Regions from separate parts of the Salinicola sp. DM10 genome, predicted to be linked through region 1. Evidence: predicted binding sites of a transcription regulator. Region 1 holds the regulator's gene; the other holds the start of a gene.
The links. The regulator sigma-54, encoded in region 1, starts transcription at its own class of promoters, with help from an activator protein. The targets are predictions, from matches to a motif close to TGGCACNNNNNTTGCTNT.
Positions count from the first base shown of each region.

Region 1 (10,429 bases):
ATCTGGAGCAGAAGCCTGCACCCGATGAAGCCTTGGTCAAGGGCTGGGGCGACAAGATCGTCTATCACGCCGCCGAGCGCCGGGTGGAGCTGATCGGCAACGCCGAGCTGCATCAGGCACGCGATACCTTCGACGGCGCCTACGTCGAATACTATCTCAACTCGCGCCGGGTCAACGCGCGCTCCAGCACCAGTGGCGACGGCAGCGGTGACGGCCGCGTGCGCATGACGCTCACGCCACGTCAGCAGACCCAGTGACGCGCCCTTTCGCGAGGCAAGGAAGAAAGCGATGAAAACGCTAACGGCCGCCAACTTGGCCAAGAGCTACAAGGGGCGTCGAGTCGTCCATGACTTCAGCCTGACCCTGCGCCAGGGCAGCATCGTCGGCCTGCTCGGCCCCAACGGTGCCGGCAAGACCACCTCCTTCTACATGATCGTGGGGCTGGTCAAATCCGACGCCGGCAGCGTGCATATCGACGATCGCGACCTGAGCCGCGCGCCGATGCACGAGCGCGCCCGTGCCGGCATCGGCTATCTGCCGCAGGAGGCCTCGATCTTCCGCAAGCTCAGTGTCGCCGACAACATCATGGCCATCCTGGAGACGCGCAAGGATCTCGACCGCGCCGGGCGCCGCGAGCGCCTGGAGCAGCTGCTGGGCGATTTCCACGTCGACCATATCCGCGACAACCTGGGCATGTCGCTCTCCGGTGGCGAGCGGCGCCGGGTGGAGATTGCCCGGGCACTGGCCACCGAGCCCGCCTTCGTGCTGCTCGACGAACCTTTCGCCGGGGTCGACCCGATCTCGGTGGGCGATATCAAGAACATCATCCGCCAGCTGCGCGATCGCGAGATCGGCGTGCTGATCACCGATCACAACGTGCGCGAAACGCTGGATATCTGCGACAACGCCTACATCGTCGGCGATGGTCAGATCATCGCCGAGGGGCGCCCGGAAGCGATTCTCGACAACCAGCGGGTGCGGGATGTCTATCTGGGGCACGAGTTCCGCCTCTAAGGTCGCGCCGCCCCCTTCCCAGCCCGCTGCGTCACCGCAGCGGGCTGCTCCCTCTCGAAGCCACCAACGCCCCATCCGAACGCACCGTGGCATAATTCTTGCATAAAGTTAGCGCTCAAAGCGTTGCATCCCCCGCAGGCAGTCAGTAACGTAAGGGCATCCTATCGACCGGCGGCCACCGCCGCCCCCTTGCGTGTCCATGCCATGTCCATGAAACCTTCACTGCAACTGCGCGTCGGCGCCCAACTGACGATGACGCCACAGCTGCAGCAGGCGATTCAGCTGCTGCAGCTGTCGACGCTCGATCTGCGCCAGGAGATCCAGCAGGCGCTCGAGACCAACCCCATGCTCGAGCTGGACGAAGAGTACGCCGAGCAGGCAGTCAGCGAGACGCCCGAGGCGGAGTGGGCCAGCGACATCCCCGAGGAGCTCGCCCTCGACAGCGAGTGGAGCGATACCTACCAGGACATCGCCCCCAGCGCCGCCCCGGCCAGCGCCGACGAATGGCCGGACCTGGAGCGCAACGCAGCCGACACCACGCTCCACGACCATCTCAACTGGCAGCTCGCCATGGGCGAATTCGACGCCCAGGAGCGCCTCATCGGCGAGTGCCTGATCGATGCCATCAATGCCGACGGCTACCTCGACGGCACGCTCGACGAGCTCACCGCGGGCCTGCGCGAGCAGTACCCGGGGGCGGTCACCAGCGCCGATGTCGAACGCATGCTGCTGCGGCTGCAGCAGTTCGACCCCACCGGCGTGGGCGCCCGCGACCTGCGCGAATGCCTGCTACTGCAGCTCGGCGCCCTGCCCGCTGACACCCCGCTGCTGCCCCAGGCCAAGCGGCTGGTGCGCCAGTTCCTGGAGGCGCTGGCCGGCGACGACCGACGCCAGCTCAAGCGCCGCCTGCGCCTCGACGACGCCGAACTCGAGCGCGTCGTCGCCACCATTCGCACCCTCGACCCGCGCCCCGGCCAGGCCTTCGACCACGGCCAGCAGGACTATGTGATTCCCGACCTGGTGGCCCGCCTGACTCAGGACGGCTGGCGCATCGAACTCAATGCCGAGGCACTGCCGCGGCTGCGCATCCAGCCCGACTACGCCGCGCTGATCCGGCGCGCCGACAAGAGCGACGACAACACCTTCCTGCGCCAGCACCTGCAGGAGGCACGCTGGCTGATGAAGAGCCTCTCCAGCCGCAACGACACCCTGCTGCGAGTGGGTCGCGAGATCATGGCGCGCCAGGTCGACTTCCTCGAGCGCGGCGAAGAGGCGATGAAACCGCTGATCCTGGCCGACATCGCTACCAGCGTCGACATGCACGAATCCACCATTTCGCGGGTGACCACGCAAAAGTTCATCCACACCCCGCGCGGGGTGTTCGAGCTCAAGTACTTCTTCTCCAGCCAGGTGGGCCAGCGCGGTGAGAGCGACAGCGTCTCCAGCACCGCGATTCGGGCACGCCTCAAAAAGCTGATCGGCGAGGAGTCGCCGCGCAAGCCGCTCTCCGACAGCAAGCTGGTGGAGCTATTGGCGCAGGCCGACATCAGTGTCGCCCGGCGCACCGTGGCCAAGTATCGCGAGGCCATGGGCATCCCCGCCTCCAGCGAACGCAAGCGACTGTCTTGAATGGACTTTTAGAATTCACGCCAGCCCGCGGCGATCAATCGCCCGCGATCCCTTTGCAGCGCGGAGAAAAGGGTTACAATCAGAGGTGCCACATAAGCCGCAACAGGAGCGCGCCATGCAAGTGAACGTCACCGGCCATCACGTCGAACTGACCGACGCCCTGCGGGACTACGTCGACGAGAAACTCGCACGTCTGGAGCGCCACTACGACAACATCACCAACGTTCAGGTGACGTTGAGCATCGAGAAAGAGCGTCAGCAAGCGGCTTGCACGCTACACGCAGCGGGCGGCGACATACATGCCGAAGCCAGCGACATCGACATGTATGCCGCGATCGACGCCCTGACCGACAAGCTGGATCGCCAGCTGGTCAAACACAAAGAGAAGGCACAGGCCCGCGCGCAAGGCGCAGGCGCCCGTTAATTCCCCGATGATCACTCTGGAAACCATTCTGCCCCCCGAACGCACCCTCTACGGTGTGACGGGGGGCAGCAAAAAGCGTCTGCTGGAATTCTTCAGCACCTTCATCGCCCAGAATACGCCCAGCCTGGACAGTCAGGAGGTGTTCAGCCGCCTGATCGGGCGCGAGCGCCTGGGCAGTACCGGCATCGGCAACGGGGTCGCCATTCCGCACGCGCGCAGCCCGCACTGCAAGACGCCGTTGGCCGGCTTCATGCGCCTCGAGGATGCCATCGACTTCGATGCCATCGACGGCGAGCCGGTGGATCTGGTGTTCGTGCTGCTGGTCCCGGAGGAGGCAGACGATGCCCATCTTTCGCTGCTGGCCGAGGTCGCCGGCATCATGAATCAAGGCAGCGTGCGCCAGAAGCTGCGTCAGGCCGGCTCGCAGCGCGCGCTCCACGACACGCTGGTCGACGCCATCCGCCATCACCAGGACAGCGAAGACGGATAGGGACTGCATGCGACTCGTCATCATCAGCGGCCGCTCGGGGTCGGGGAAATCCATTGCGCTGCAGGCGCTCGAGGATCTCGGTTACTACGCCATCGACAACCTGCCGGCCAACCTGCTGGCGCCGCTGATCGACGAGCTCAGGTCCGCGCCGCCCTCGCGGCCCAACGTGGCGGTGAGTATCGATGCGCGCAATCTGCCGGAGGCGCTGGAGCGCTTTCCGGTGCTGCTCGAAGGTGTGCGCGAGCGTGGCATCGATACCCAGGTGGTCTATCTCACCGCCGATGCCAAGGTGCTGCTCGAGCGCTACTCGGCCACCCGCCGCCGCCACCCGCTGACCCGCGGCAATGACATGACGCTGGCCGAGGCGATCGACAACGAGCAGGTCTATCTGGCGCCGATCCGGCGGGTCGCCGATCTGGTGATCGATACCCGCGGCCTGTCGGTCCACGATCTGCGCGCGCGCATCAGCGAACAGGTGGCGCGCCACAGCGGCGGGCGCCTCACGCTGACCTTCGAGTCGTTCGGCTTCAAGCGCGGCGTGCCGCTGGATGCCGACATGGTGTTCGACGTGCGCTGCCTGCCCAACCCCTTCTGGGACCCGAACCTGCGCGCGTTCGACGGTCGCGACGACGAGATCGTCAGCTTTCTCGAGCAGTACCCCGACGTCCACGCCATGGCCGGCGATATCCATGCCTGGCTGATCCGCTGGCTGCCGGCCTATCTGGCCAGCCACCGCAGCTATCTCACAGTCGCGGTGGGCTGCACCGGGGGCCATCACCGCTCGGTCTATCTGATCGAGCGTCTGGCGCACCACTTCCGTCACGACGACGTCGACATCCGCCTGCGCCATCGCGAGCTCGGGGTGCATACCGCCCTATCCGACGACGTCCCGGCCGAGCGGGGTGGTGATGCCCAAGCGTGAACGTGAACTGCGGCTGACCAACCGCCGCGGCCTGCATGCCCGCGCCGCGACCAAACTGGTGCAGTGCTGTCAGCCGTTCACCGCCCGGGTCGCGGTGCACCACGGCGACCGTATCGCCGATGCCGCCAATATCATGTCGCTGCTGATGCTGGCCGCGCCCTGCGGCACCCCGCTGGTGATCGTCACCGAGGGTGACGACGCGGAACCGGCGATGGAAGCGATCACCGCGCTGTTCGACGCCCGCTTCCACGAGGACGAATAGCCACAAGGACGAATAGCCACGAGGACGAATAGCCCCGCGCTCAATATCTCCGTGCTCAACAGGCCCGCGCTCACGGGCCTACTCCCCTTTGGCTACCCCGCTCTTATTGGCCGGCGAGCGTCATCCCATCCACCAGCCAGCTGCCGGTATGCACGCTGCCGCGGCGATCGATGTCGTCACCCACGCCCTGCAAGGCGGCGAACATCTCGCGCAGGTTACCGGCGACCGTGAACTCCTCCACCGGATGCGAAATATCGCCGTTTTCCACCCAGAACCCGGCCGCCCCGCGCGAATAGTCGCCGGTGACCGGGTTGAGCCCCTGGCCCATCATCTCGGTGACCATCACCCCGGTGCCCATCTGACGCATCAGCGCTGCAAGCTCATTGGTCGGCGCCTGGATGCGCACGTTGCGCGCGCCGCCGGCGTTGCCGGTGGTGTGCAGGCCGAGGCGGCGAGCGCTGTAGGCCGACAGCATATAACTGGCCAGACGACCCTGATCGATGAAGACATTGTCGCGGGTGGCCACGCCGTCGCCATCGAAGGCGGCACTCGCCAGGCCGCCACGCTCGCGCGGATGCTCGCCGAGGGAGAACCACTCGGGGAACAGCGTCGCGCCGAGCTGATCGCAGAGGAACGAGGACTCACGATAGAGCGCCCCACCGGCGATGCTGTTGAGCAGGTTACCCACCAGCCCGCGCGCCATCTCCGGCGCGAACAGCACCGGGAAGCGGCCGGTGCGCGGGCGCCGGGCATCGAGCCGGCGCAGGGTACGCTCGGCGGCGCTGATCCCGACCTGCTCGGGGCTGGCCAGATCGCTCGCCCGGCGCGCCGTGGTGAAGTCGTGGTCACGCTGCATGCGCTCGCCGCTGCCGGCGATCAGCAGGCACGACAGCGAGTGACGCGTACCGCGGCGGCTGCCCAGAAAACCGTGGCTGTTGGCGTAGACCGTCACCGCCTCGGTCGATGACAGGCTGGCACCCTCCGAATTGGTGATACCCGCACGCTCGCGGCCGGCCTGCTCGCAGCGCAGCGCCAGCTCGATAGCCGCATCGGTATCCAGTGCCCAGGGGTGATGCAGATCGAGATCGGGCAGCTCGGTGGCCATCAGCGCGGCATCGGCGAGCCCCGCGGCGGGGTCCTCGCCGGTATGACGGGCAATGGCGATCGCCTTTTCGACCACCGCCCGCAGCGAGGCATCGCTGGCATCCGAGGACGACGCGTTACCCTTGCGCTGGCCGACATAGACGGTGACCGCGATGCCCTGATCGCGCGAGAGCTCGACGCTCTCGGTCTCGCCCAGACGCACCCCCACGCCGATCCCCTGATCGACACTGGCCCCTACCTCGCAAGCGTCGGCGCCCAGCTCGGCGGCGAGCGCCAGCGCCCGGGACGCCCGCTCCTCGAGACGTGACTGCTGTTCGGCGGCATCGAAGGCCTGACTCATGGCAAACTCCTGATCGATGGTGCCCTGACCGCATCAACGGGCCTGGGCGAGCGGGCGGCGGCTGGTATACTGCGCCACCGACCCGCTGCAAATGGTAATGACATGACTTTCGAGGACGCTGCGCCCCCGAGCAAGACACAGCTCAAGAAAGAGATGCAGGAACTGCAGGCGCTGGGCGAACGCATCATCGCCCTCGACCCCGCAGTGCGCGCGCGGCTGCCGCTCTCCGACGAGATGATTGCCGCGGTGGAAGAGACCGGGCGCATCCGCTCCCACGAAGGGCGCCGGCGCCACATGCAGTACGTCGGCAAGGTGATGCGCAAGGAAAATCGCGAGGCGATCCGCGCCGCCTTCGAGGCGATCGACCAGGAGCAGGTCCAGCGCAATGCCGCCTTCCACCGCCTGGAGCAGTGGCGTGACCGCCTGATCGATGACGACAGCGCGCTGGAGCCGTTCATCGAAGCGCATCCCAACGTCGACCGCCAGACCCTGCGCCAGCTGATCCGCAACGCCCGCACCGAGCGCCAGCGCGGCAAGCCGCCGGCCAGCGCGCGCAAGCTGTTCCAGCTGATCCGCGACACCGTCGGGCTGTGAGCCGCCCGCCGCGGCCGCCCGGCGACCGCGGCGCGTGACTCACGACGCCGTGCCACCGACGGTCAGCTCGTCGAGTTTCAGCGTCGGCTGGCCTACCCCCACGGGTACGCCCTGCCCCTCCTTGCCGCACACCCCGATCCCCGTATCCAGGGCCATGTCGTTGCCGATCATGGAGACCCGCGACATCGCCTCGGGGCCATTGCCGATCAGGGTCGCGCCCTTGACCGGCGCGGTGATACGGCCATCCTCGATCAGATAGGCCTCGGACGCCGAGAACACGAAGCGGCCCGAGGTGATATCGACCTGGCCGCCGCCGAAGCTGACCGCATAGAGCCCGCGCTTGACGCTCTTGACGATCTCCTCGGGGTCGTCGTTGCCCGCCAGCATGCAGGTGTTGGTCATCCGCGGCATGGTCACGTGGGCGTAGGATTCGCGCCGCGCGTTGCCGGTCGGCTGCATGCCCATCAGCCGCGCGTTGAGCTTGTCCTGCATGTAGCCGGTCAGGATGCCATCCTCGATCAGCGGGGTGTACTGACCCGGCGTACCCTCGTCGTCGATCGTCAGCGAGCCGCGACAGTCGGCCAGGGTCGCATCGTCGACCACGGTGACACCGCGCGACGCGACCTGCTCGCCCAGGCGGCCGGCGAAGGCCGAACTACCCTTGCGATTGAAGTCGCCCTCGAGACCGTGGCCCACCGCCTCGTGCAGCAGAATGCCGGGCCAGCCGCTGCCCAGCACCACCGGCATCTGGCCCGCCGGCGCCGCCACCGCATCGAGATTCACCAGCGCCTGGCGTACCGCCTCGCGGGCGTAGCTGGTGGCGACACCGGCGTCGCGCAGCCGGCTCATCGCATAGCGCCCGCCGCCGCCGGCACTGCCCCGCTCGCGGCGCCCATCGCGGGCCACGATCACATTGACGTTGAGACGTACCAGCGGGCGAATGTCCGCCGCCAGGGTGCCGTCGCTGGCGCACACCAGGACCACTTCATGCACCCCGGTCAGCGAGGCGCTGACCTGGGAGACCGCAGGGTCGGCGGCGCGTGCCACGCGGTCCGCTTGTTTGAGCATGGCGATCTTGTCTTCGGCGGAGAGCCCGCTGAGCGGGTCGATTCCGGCGTAGCGCGCGCTGGCGGCCACCGCCTGCACCGCCTGCGGCGACTGACGGCTGCCGCTGCGCGCGATACCCGAGGCGGTGCGGCCGGTCTCGGCGAGCGCATCGGCGCTGATCTGGCTCGAGTAGGCAAACCCGGTCTTCTCGCCGGAGAGCGCGCGCACGCCGACCCCGCCGTCGATGCTGTAGCTGGCGTCCTTGACCTCGCCATCCTCGAGCACCCACATCTCGTGCCAGGTGCGCTGGAAGAAGAGGTCCGCGTAGTCGATACCGGCCCCCATGGCGTGCCCCAGCCCAGCGTCCAGCGACGTCTGGTCGAGGCCACCCGGGGCCAGCAGCAGGCTCGAAGCCTGCTTCAAGGCGCTTTCGCTCATGTCTGTCATTGGGCGTTTTCCCGATTGTGGCAGCCGCGCCGCGCGCCGAGCACGCGCCGGCTGCCGGATTATTGGGCGCTTTCCACGCTGATCTCCGGCGCGGACCAGGGCCCCTGAATGCGATAGTGGACCTGGGTCACGTTGTCGATCCACTGGCCGAACAACTGATGGAACACGAACAGCCCCAGGCCCACCTGCGGCGCCCCGGCCATGATCGCGACCAGCGGCAGGTTCTGGCTCACCGGCACCGTAATGCCCAGGCGCTGATCCAGCGTCTGGCGGTTGAGATCGACGCTACCCGATAGCGTGAAGCGCGTCGAGGTGCCGTCGACCACCAGCGGCCCGTCGCTCTGGATCACGCCGTTGTAAAGCGTGGCGCTACCCTTGAGCGTGTTGAAGGCGGTGCCACTGCTGGTGACATCGGAGAAGTCGAGCTTGAGCCGGCGCAGGATATTGTCGAGATTGAAAAGCCCCACCAGCTTGGCCGAGGAGGAGTGGACCTGGCGCAGACGGCCATTGCCCAGATCCAGCGCCAGCCGGCCACTCGTCAGCGGCAGCGCGAACTGCCACGGGGCCCCGGGCCAGGCCAGCTGCAGCCGCCCCTGGGCGCGCTCGCTGGTGATCGGCACCTGCTGGTCCAGCGCGGCGAAGGCGCTACCCAGATTTTTGCCTTCGGCCTGCAGGCTGGCGCGGGTGAGGCTGGCGCTCCCCGCGGCTTCCCAGCGCAGGTTGCCGGAGATGCCCATATCCCCCAGTGTCAGCTTCAGCGGGTCCAGCGTCAGGCCGCGCTCATCGGCACGCCAGCGCGTCTCCAGCGGCCCGAACTGCTGGCCCTGACGCTCGAAACGCGCGATCTTCACCTGCCCTGCCGGCACCCGGGCCAGCCCGTCCGGCAGGGCGATCGGCCGCGGCGCGGTCTCGATCTGGTTCAGTAGCGTCTGCCCCATCCCGGCGTCTTTACCACCCTCAGCCGGCTTGGGCGTCAATGCATCGAGGTTGAGACGTGCCAGCGACACGTCGATGGGCACCTCGGCGCGCGGCTGCCAGCGCGCGCGGCCCGCGGCGATTTCGCCATCCAGCGATAGCTGCCAGCCGCCGCCGGAAAGAGGCGAGGCATCGGCCTGCATACCACCGAGGCAGCGCCCCTCGACCAGGATGCACGGCGTCGCCAGCGCCACCCGCTTCAAACCGCCGCCATCGTTGACCGGCACCGCCGCGGGCTTGTCCAGGTCGTCGGTGATCGCGGTGGGCACCTCGCGCTTCTGCGCGGCATCTTCAGGCGCCGCCTGCAGTGACGTCAGCGCGCTGGCCCAGCGCCGGGTATCGAGCCGGTTGGGCCGCCACAGCACGTACCAGCCGGGCTCGCTGGGCCACGCCGCCTCGGACCCGGGCCAACCCTCGAGCCACACCTGCCCCTGCACCTGCTCGCCCAGCGTCCGCCAGCGCGCACGCCCCCAGTCGGCCAGGGTGACCGTACCCGAGCCGGCGGCGATATCGGCATCGATGGCCAGCGGCTCGCGGTGCCCGGCCGCCTTGCCGAACGGTGCGGGCAGCTGAATGGCAAGCCCTTCGAGATCGCTGCGCACGGCGAGGCTGGCATTGTTCTGGGCATCGAAGGAGACCTCTGCCCGATACGGAAAGAAGCCGCTGGCCAGCCCGCCGACCCGCGCAAGCCCCGCCCAGCCGAGCAGCCCGCGTGCCAGCGCGCGGCCCTCGAAGGTGATACCCGAGCCCTTGGCGCCGCCGATATCGAAGGTCGCCAGCAAAGGGCCATCGAAGGCGCGAGCGCCAAGCTCTCCCTGGAGATAATCCTCGCCCTGCTGATGCCGGTAGTGCAGCGGGCCGTTGATGCCGCCGAGGGTCAACTGCAGCTCCGGGAAGGTCAGCGACTCGATGTCGGCGTGACCCTGGACATCGACACTCAGATCTTTCTCGGCATCGCTGTCCGGCGTCATCGGTAGCGCGATGCTAAGCGCCGCGTCGACCTTGCCCTGGCTGCGCCACAGGCCGAAGGTGCGGCTGAGGTCGTCGAGCGGTGCCTGGGAGAGGAAGTCGAGCAGGCCCGCGCTGCTGCCACTGACGTCACCGTTGATCGCCAGCTGCCGGTCGGCCAGCGTGACCTCGGCATCACGGGTGGTCAGGCCGTGGCTGGTGGCATGGTCGAT
Region 1 covers NZ_JAFLEN020000002.1:509,840-520,268, reverse strand. Annotated here, with positions in the region: gene lptA (lipopolysaccharide transport periplasmic protein LptA) at 1-257, shown strand, start outside; gene lptB (LPS export ABC transporter ATP-binding protein) at 289-1,014, shown strand; gene J0A90_RS10990 (RNA polymerase factor sigma-54) at 1,219-2,643, shown strand; gene hpf (ribosome hibernation-promoting factor, HPF/YfiA family) at 2,759-3,067, shown strand; gene J0A90_RS10980 (PTS sugar transporter subunit IIA) at 3,078-3,557, shown strand; gene rapZ (RNase adapter RapZ) at 3,565-4,479, shown strand; gene J0A90_RS10970 (HPr family phosphocarrier protein) at 4,466-4,741, shown strand; gene pmbA (metalloprotease PmbA) at 4,845-6,185, opposite strand; gene yjgA (ribosome biogenesis factor YjgA) at 6,288-6,779, shown strand; gene tldD (metalloprotease TldD) at 6,819-8,273, opposite strand; gene J0A90_RS10950 (YhdP family protein) at 8,333-10,429, opposite strand, start outside.

Region 2 (6,960 bases), on a different contig from region 1:
CGCCATCACGGTAAATAGCATCACCAAGACAAGCATCACCACGACAAGCATCACCACTTATAAGCACCACAATAACAAGGGATGACTGATCCATGACCACCTCACGCTACAGCCCTCTGCTGCCGCGGCTTGCCGCCGGTACCGTCCTTACACTGTCGATGTGTGGCAGCGCTTCGGCACTCGAGCTCTACAAGACGGCGGACACCACCGTCAGCCTCAACCTCAGCGGGATGGCTGGGGTGTCTCATAGCCAGAAGGGCTACGCGCAATCGGAGACGGCCGAAGCGAAAGGACGTGACTGGCAGGATGGGTTCGTCAAATACGGACTCGGCCTCACGCATACCCTTTCTCCTATGGGCGCTTCGCTTTACGCCAACGTGGCCTGGGTTTCCAGCGCAACCTGGGGGCAGGGCGATGCCGCGGGGTTCACCACGGGTGACGAGCGGCGCACCCATATCGAAGATCTCGTCGTGGGCTGGAAATCCGGCGACCTGTTTCCCGCCTTGGGTCACGACGGTATCGATATCTCCTACGGTCGTCAGTACATTCAGGTCGGCGATGGCTTCTTGATCTCGGGTGATTCGCTCAGCTTTGGCCGGGGCGTAATCGATGGTGAGCTGAATCGCGGTGGCGCCTACTATCTGGCTCCGCGGCAGTCCTTCGAAAAGACGGCCGTCTTGAGGCTCGGTGGCGACCAGGGTTGGCGGGGCGACTTGATGTGGCTGAAATCCGGTAATCCGGGGCAGGCGAAACCCGAGATGGCGGTGGGTTCAGTGGAACACGTGACCGATGACGATACGTTCGGGGCAACCTACATCAAGGTGCTCGACACCGATGGTGACTTCGCGTTCCTCTACCCCGATCGCAAAGATACCAAGGTCTATAGCCTGTACGGCCATGGCAATGCCGGGGTCGAGAACCTGTTTCTGTCGGCTCAGTACGCCTATCAGAACAAGGGCAACGACGACAGCGAGAACGCCTGGTATCTGGAAGCGGGCTGGAAGTTCAGTGAGCTGACCTGGTCACCCTATGTGAGCTATCGCTTCAGTCGTTTCTCCGAAGGCTATGACCCGCTGTTCTACGGCAACGGCCGTGCGCTGGGAACCTGGTTCCAGGGGGAAGTGGCGGCCAACTATGCAGGGCCGTTCTCCACCAACACGCGTGTTCATCAGGTCACGCTGTCGCTGACCCCCACCGAGAATCTGAGCCTGGGCGTGATGGCTTACCTCTTCGATACCCTCGACACCGATCAAGGGCGCAATCTCGATGCCAACGAGATCGATCTCTACGGCACCTGGACGATCAATGACCATTGGTGGGTGATGCCGATACTGGGGCGCTACAACCCGGATGTCTCGGCAGACAACGGTGGTTCGCAGCTCGGCGACAGCGGTACGAACTACTACTCCCAGTTGCTGGTCGGCTTCAATTTCTAGCTCGAGTTCCAGCACTCGGCAGCCAGCGTCATGTGTCCGGCAGAGCGAGGCAAGCGCCGCGTCTGCCGGGCGCGTAGGCTCGGTGCATATTAGCTTGCGGCGCTATTGGCGCTGCCGTTGCTGAATTCGCGTATGCGCAGGAGGTTGTCATGAGTCAGATCACTACCGCACAGGGCGTGCAGGACTTTTTGGCGCGGGCCACCGGCTCGTTCATCGACGGGGGCTTCCTGCAGGAAGGTCGCGCCTTCGAGGTGCTCGACCCCTCTACCGGTCAGGCTCTCACCACGTTGCACGAAGGCGACCGTGCCCTGGCCGACCGAGCGGTCGCGCTGACCAAGGAAAGCTTCGAGGATGGGCGCTGGTCCGGACTGACGCCGGCAGCGCGGGAGCGCATTCTGCTGCGTTTTGCCGACCTGGTCGAGGCGCACACCGAGGAGCTGGCCCAGCTCGAAACCTTGAATCAGGGCAAGTCGATCAACATCTCCCGCGGCGTCGACGTGGGCTTTTCGGTCGATTTCATCCGCTATATGGCCGGCTGGGCCACCAAGCTCGAAGGCAGCACCCGCGATGTCTCCATCGGCATGCCGGAGGGCGCGCGTTTCAACGTGTATACCCTGCGTCAGCCGCTGGGCGTGGTAGCGGCCATCGTGCCGTGGAACTTCCCGATGATGATCGCGCTGTGGAAGCTGGTGCCGGCGCTGGCCGCTGGCTGCACGGTGGTGCTCAAGCCCGCCTCGGAAACACCCCTGAGCGTGCTGCGCCTGGCGGAGTTGGCGCTGGAGGCCGGCGTGCCGAAGGGCGTGTTCAACGTGGTGCTGGGCTCGGGCTCGGTGGTTGGCACACGCCTGGCCGAGCATCCTGACGTCAAGAAGGTCACCTTCACCGGCAGCACCGAGGTCGGCAAGGTGGTGGGGCATGCCGCCGTCGAGCACATGGCGCACTTCTCGCTGGAGTTGGGCGGCAAGAATCCGATGCTGGTGCTCGAAGATGCCGATCTCGAGAAGGCCGTCAACGGCGCGCTGATGGGGGGGCTGTTCAACCAGGGCCAGGTCTGCGCAGCGGCCTCGCGCTTCTATGTGCATCGCAGCATTCATGATGCCTTCTGCGCGCAGATGGCCGGCGCCGTCGATACCATGCAGGCCGGCCCCGGCATGGACCCCCAGGCGCAGGTCAATCCGCTGGTCTCCAAACGCCAACAGGAGAGCGTGCGCGGCTATCTCGACCGGGCGCGTGAGCAGGGCGCCACCATTCATATCGGCAATGACGTGCCCGCGGAAGGCTTCTATGTCTCGCCGGCCATCATCAGCGGCGCCGATCACGCGATGGAAGTCGCACGGGAAGAGGTCTTCGGGCCTGTCCTGACCGTGATTCCGTTCGATGACGAAGAAGACGCGCTACGCATGGTCAACGACAGCGAGCTGGGGCTGGCTGCCAGCCTCTGGACCAACGACCTGTCCAAGGCCATGGCCCTGACGCCGCGTATCGAAGCCGGCACCGTGTGGGTCAATACCCATGTGACGCTCGACCCGGCGATGCCGTTTGGTGGTCTCAAGATGTCCGGTCTCGGCAAGGAGTTCGGCCCGGAGGCGGTCAACGCCTACACCGAACTCAAATCGGTCTGTATCGCCTACTGATGCAACCGGCTGGCCGCTCGATGACGAGCGGCCAGCTAATGTCTGTCCGTCGGTCGGTCAATGTCTGTCTGTCGGTCGATGTCTGTCGGCTAGCCAGTGTCTATCGGTCAGCCAGTGTCTGTCGGCCAGTCTCGAGTCGTCTCTGCGCGGTGAGAACTAAGCCAGTGAGAACTAGGCCGATGAGAACTAGGCCGAAGTCAGGCGGCCTGCTCGAGCCGGATACGGCGGTACTCGCGCGGCGAACGCGAGAACTCCCGCTTGAAGGAGCGGCTGAAGTGCGCCGAGTCGGTAAAGCCCCACTTGTAGGCAATCTGGGTGATGGTGCGCCGGCTCTGGGCCGGGCTGGCCAGCTCCTCGGCACAGCGGGCCAGCCGGCGACGCTGCACATAGCGACACACGGTTTCGCCGTGCTGCTCGAACAGACGATAGAGTTGACGCACCGACATGTGAAAGACGCTCGCCAACCGCTCCGGACTGATCCCCTCTTCATGCAGGTGCTGATCGATGAACTGCTGAACGCAGAGGAACAGCGTGTCGTCGGCCCGCTCCAGGAAAGACGCAGACATCGTCTGATGCTGATGAATGGCCGGTAGCAGGGCCACCAGTGATTCCAGTACGCCGCGCTCTCTCTCCTCTGCCGCAGCCAGTGGCTCGGTCACCATTCGATTGACGATCAACTGCAGGATCTGACTGCTGGCGCAGTCGGCCGCGATCTTCATGAAGGGAATCGAGGCATCACCGAAACGACGGGCTACGTCGCTGCGCGACAGGTGCAGTGAATCGTGCTCGATCAGGCCGTGGGGAAGGATCTCGCAGGTCGTGACGGAATCCATCAGCGCCATTTCTCCCGGACGCAGCGTGATGGAGGTGTCGTTTTGCACCAGCGTGGCGTGGCCCTGCTTCTGAACGATGAGAAAACAGAAGCGATCTTCATCGTGGCGCTGGGTGTGGCCGTTGGTAATCTTTTCGGCGTTGGTGACGATGTTGGCAATGTCTATGCCTCCATTGGCGCGTCTCGAGACGCTGCCCTGGAAACTGCGTCGGTCCCGGGGCGTGGAGTCGAACTGGCCGCACGTTTGCCGTAAGGCGCCAAGCCAGACATCGAACGGCAGCAAGGTTGCATTCGTGGTTAGCATTGGGTCACCATGATCATTAATATTTTAATGGTCTAAGGGACTCTAAAGAAAAACGGACCCCGTCACCACCATCCATTAGTCAAGCAAGCCCCGACTCGACAGGGCGCTCATAGGAGTAGGCAAAAAACGTGCCATGACCGGAGCGACGCTCCGAAGGAGTCATTGATGGCCATCACCCTGCATCGCTGTCTCGATGCGGCCGAGCATGCCCAACGACTGAAAGGCTGGCAGCAGGAGGCCAGTCAGATCGAGGCCGGCGTGTTTTCGGGCGAGATCGTGGATGTGTCGAGCCATGAGGTACGTCTTTTTCGCGAAAGTGCCAATCTGGGCCTGTACCAGCAGATGCACTTTCCCGAGTGCCAGTGGCACTTGGTCACCCCCGTTCGCTGGCCGGGCGCCCCGCTGTTCGATGCCGGTACGGTGACCGTACTGCCGAGCTGCGATCAGTTCTGGAGCGTGGCGCCATCGCACTACGACCTACTGGTGGTCTCCATCGACCGAGGCCGCCATGCGTGGCTCGGCCGTCATGAACATCGGCTGCGCCGCCTTGATGTGCCCGCAGCGCTCTTGAACCAGGTACGTGGGCAGTGGCAGTCGATGACCGACTATCTACGCCACCGCGCTGACCGGGCGCCACTGCCCCCGGCCCTGCAGCAGTCACTGATCCAGCAGCTCGAGGAGAGTATCGAGCTGCTGCTGTGCGACACGACGCTCGTCAGTGAGCCGGACGTCGCCAACTACCGAACCCGGCGCTATATCGTCGACCGCTGTCAGGCCCTGATTCGCAGTCGCCCGGATGACCCGCCTTCGCTGATGGCGCTGTGCGGTCAGCTCAGGATTTCCAGGCGCACCCTGCAGTACAGCTTTCAGAGCGAGGTGGGGCAGTCACCGGTGACCTATCTGCGCGCGCTGCGGCTCAACGCCGTACGCCGCAGCCTGCTTCACGACCCGACCCAGACGCTGGCTGACGCCGCCGCCGCCCAGGGCTTTTTCCATCAGAGCTATTTCTGCCGCGAGTACCGCCGCCTGTTTCAGGAAGCGCCTTCCGTTACCCGGGCTCGTCTTCTCGAGCCTGAGCGATAGGATGTGACTCAGCCCCGTCGCGAACTAGAAGCGGCCGAATCGATAGGGAGCCGGACTGATGATCGGCGTCTCGTTCATGATCAGATCCGCCGCCAGCTGACCCGCCGCCGGCGAAGTGCCAAACCCATGGCCGGAGAAACCGGTGGCCAGCGTCAGCCCCGGTATGCCCGGCACGGCATCGATCACCGGGTTGGAGTCCGGCGTGATGTCGATCATGCCTGCCCAGGACTCTTCGACGCAGGCATGGGCAAACACCGGCCAGGCCGCGGAAAGATTGCGCAGAGCTTCGTCGTTGAGCCCTTCGTTGATCGGCGGGTCCAGGGTGCGCACGCGCTCGAAAGGCGAGCGGCCGTGCTTCCAGCGTCGGGGCAGCGCGAGATCGCGCCAGAAGTGCTTGCCCAGGGCTATGCGCATCAGCCCCCGTTGAGCGCGCAGCGCGCTGAGATATTTCGCGCCGATCAGCAGGTGGTCGAGTGTCAAGGGTGCATCGAGCGCACCACGCTGGGTCACGATAAAGCCGCCATCCCGGTGTTTTCGGAAAGAGAAATCCGGCCCGCCCACCGCGGCATCGGTCGGGCCCTTCAAGGGGCCAGTGCGCAGCACCGACAGAATCAGCGGCAGCGTCGGCAGGGAGATGCCGAGATTACCCAGAAAGCGGCGTGACCACATGCCGCCGGCCAGCAGCACCTGGTCGCAGCGTATCTCACCGCGCTCCGTCACCACCCCGCCGATACGCCCGCCAGTACGGACGACATTACGCACCGCGCAGTGCTCGACGATTACCGCGCCGCGCTCGATGGCGGCTTTGGCAATGGCGCTGGCAGCCAGCGTCGGCTCGGCGTAGCCATCTGAAGGCGTGAAGATGCCGCCGGCCCAGTCGCCGCGACCGCCCGGCACCTGCGTATCGATCTCGCGGGCGCTCAGCAGCCTCGAGTCCAGCGCGAGAGACGAGACCGATTGGAGCCAGCGCTCGTGCACGGCGAGCTGTCCGGGGGTGCGCGATAGAAACATGATGCCTGACTGGCGATAACCGACATCGCTACCGGTGCGGCTGGCCAGGTTGGCCCACAGCCGGTCGGCGGCCTGTGCCAGCGGCACATCCACGCCGTGGCGGCTGGTCTTGCGAATCCAGCCCAGATTGCGGGAGGACTGCTCCCCGGCCAGGCGGCCCTTCTCCAGTACGACGACCGGTACGCCACGTTCGGCGAGTGTCAGTGCGGCGGTCAGCCCGATGATGCCGCCGCCGATGATGACCACGGTGGTCGAGGCGGGAACGTCTCTTGAAGTCTCGACGGGTGCTATGGTCGGTGCCATGAAAGTGTCCTGATCGGTGAGCCAGCAAACCAGTAGCGACGGGGCGATGCCGGAGACAGTGAGGATGCGTTATCTCAGTGCGGGCTCATCCCACAGGTTGAGCTTGACCCCGATGCCCTCTTCCATGGCCCGGCGGTAGACGACCGTGGCCCAGGCGACGTCCTCGACCGGCATGCCACCGACCGACATCATGATGATCTCCTCATCATTCCGACGCCCCGGGCTATCGCCGGAGACGATCGCGCCCAGATCCTCCAGATCGTCGGCCGCGAGGGTGCCGGCGTGAATCATGTCCATGAACTTGACGCCGATCAGCGGGATGCAGTTGTGGGCGGGCTTTGGCACTTCCTCGTACCA
Region 2 covers NZ_JAFLEN020000003.1:516,115-523,074, forward strand. Annotated here, with positions in the region: gene J0A90_RS13900 (alginate export family protein) at 93-1,436, shown strand; gene J0A90_RS13905 (aldehyde dehydrogenase) at 1,586-3,070, shown strand; gene feaR (transcriptional regulator FeaR) at 3,268-4,206, opposite strand; gene J0A90_RS13915 (helix-turn-helix domain-containing protein) at 4,372-5,289, shown strand; gene J0A90_RS13920 (FAD-binding oxidoreductase) at 5,314-6,603, opposite strand; gene J0A90_RS13925 (tyramine oxidase subunit B) at 6,673-6,960, opposite strand, start outside.
Region 2: a site for sigma-54 is predicted at 4,323-4,340, ahead of feaR (transcriptional regulator FeaR). Genes of this name have one in related genera too.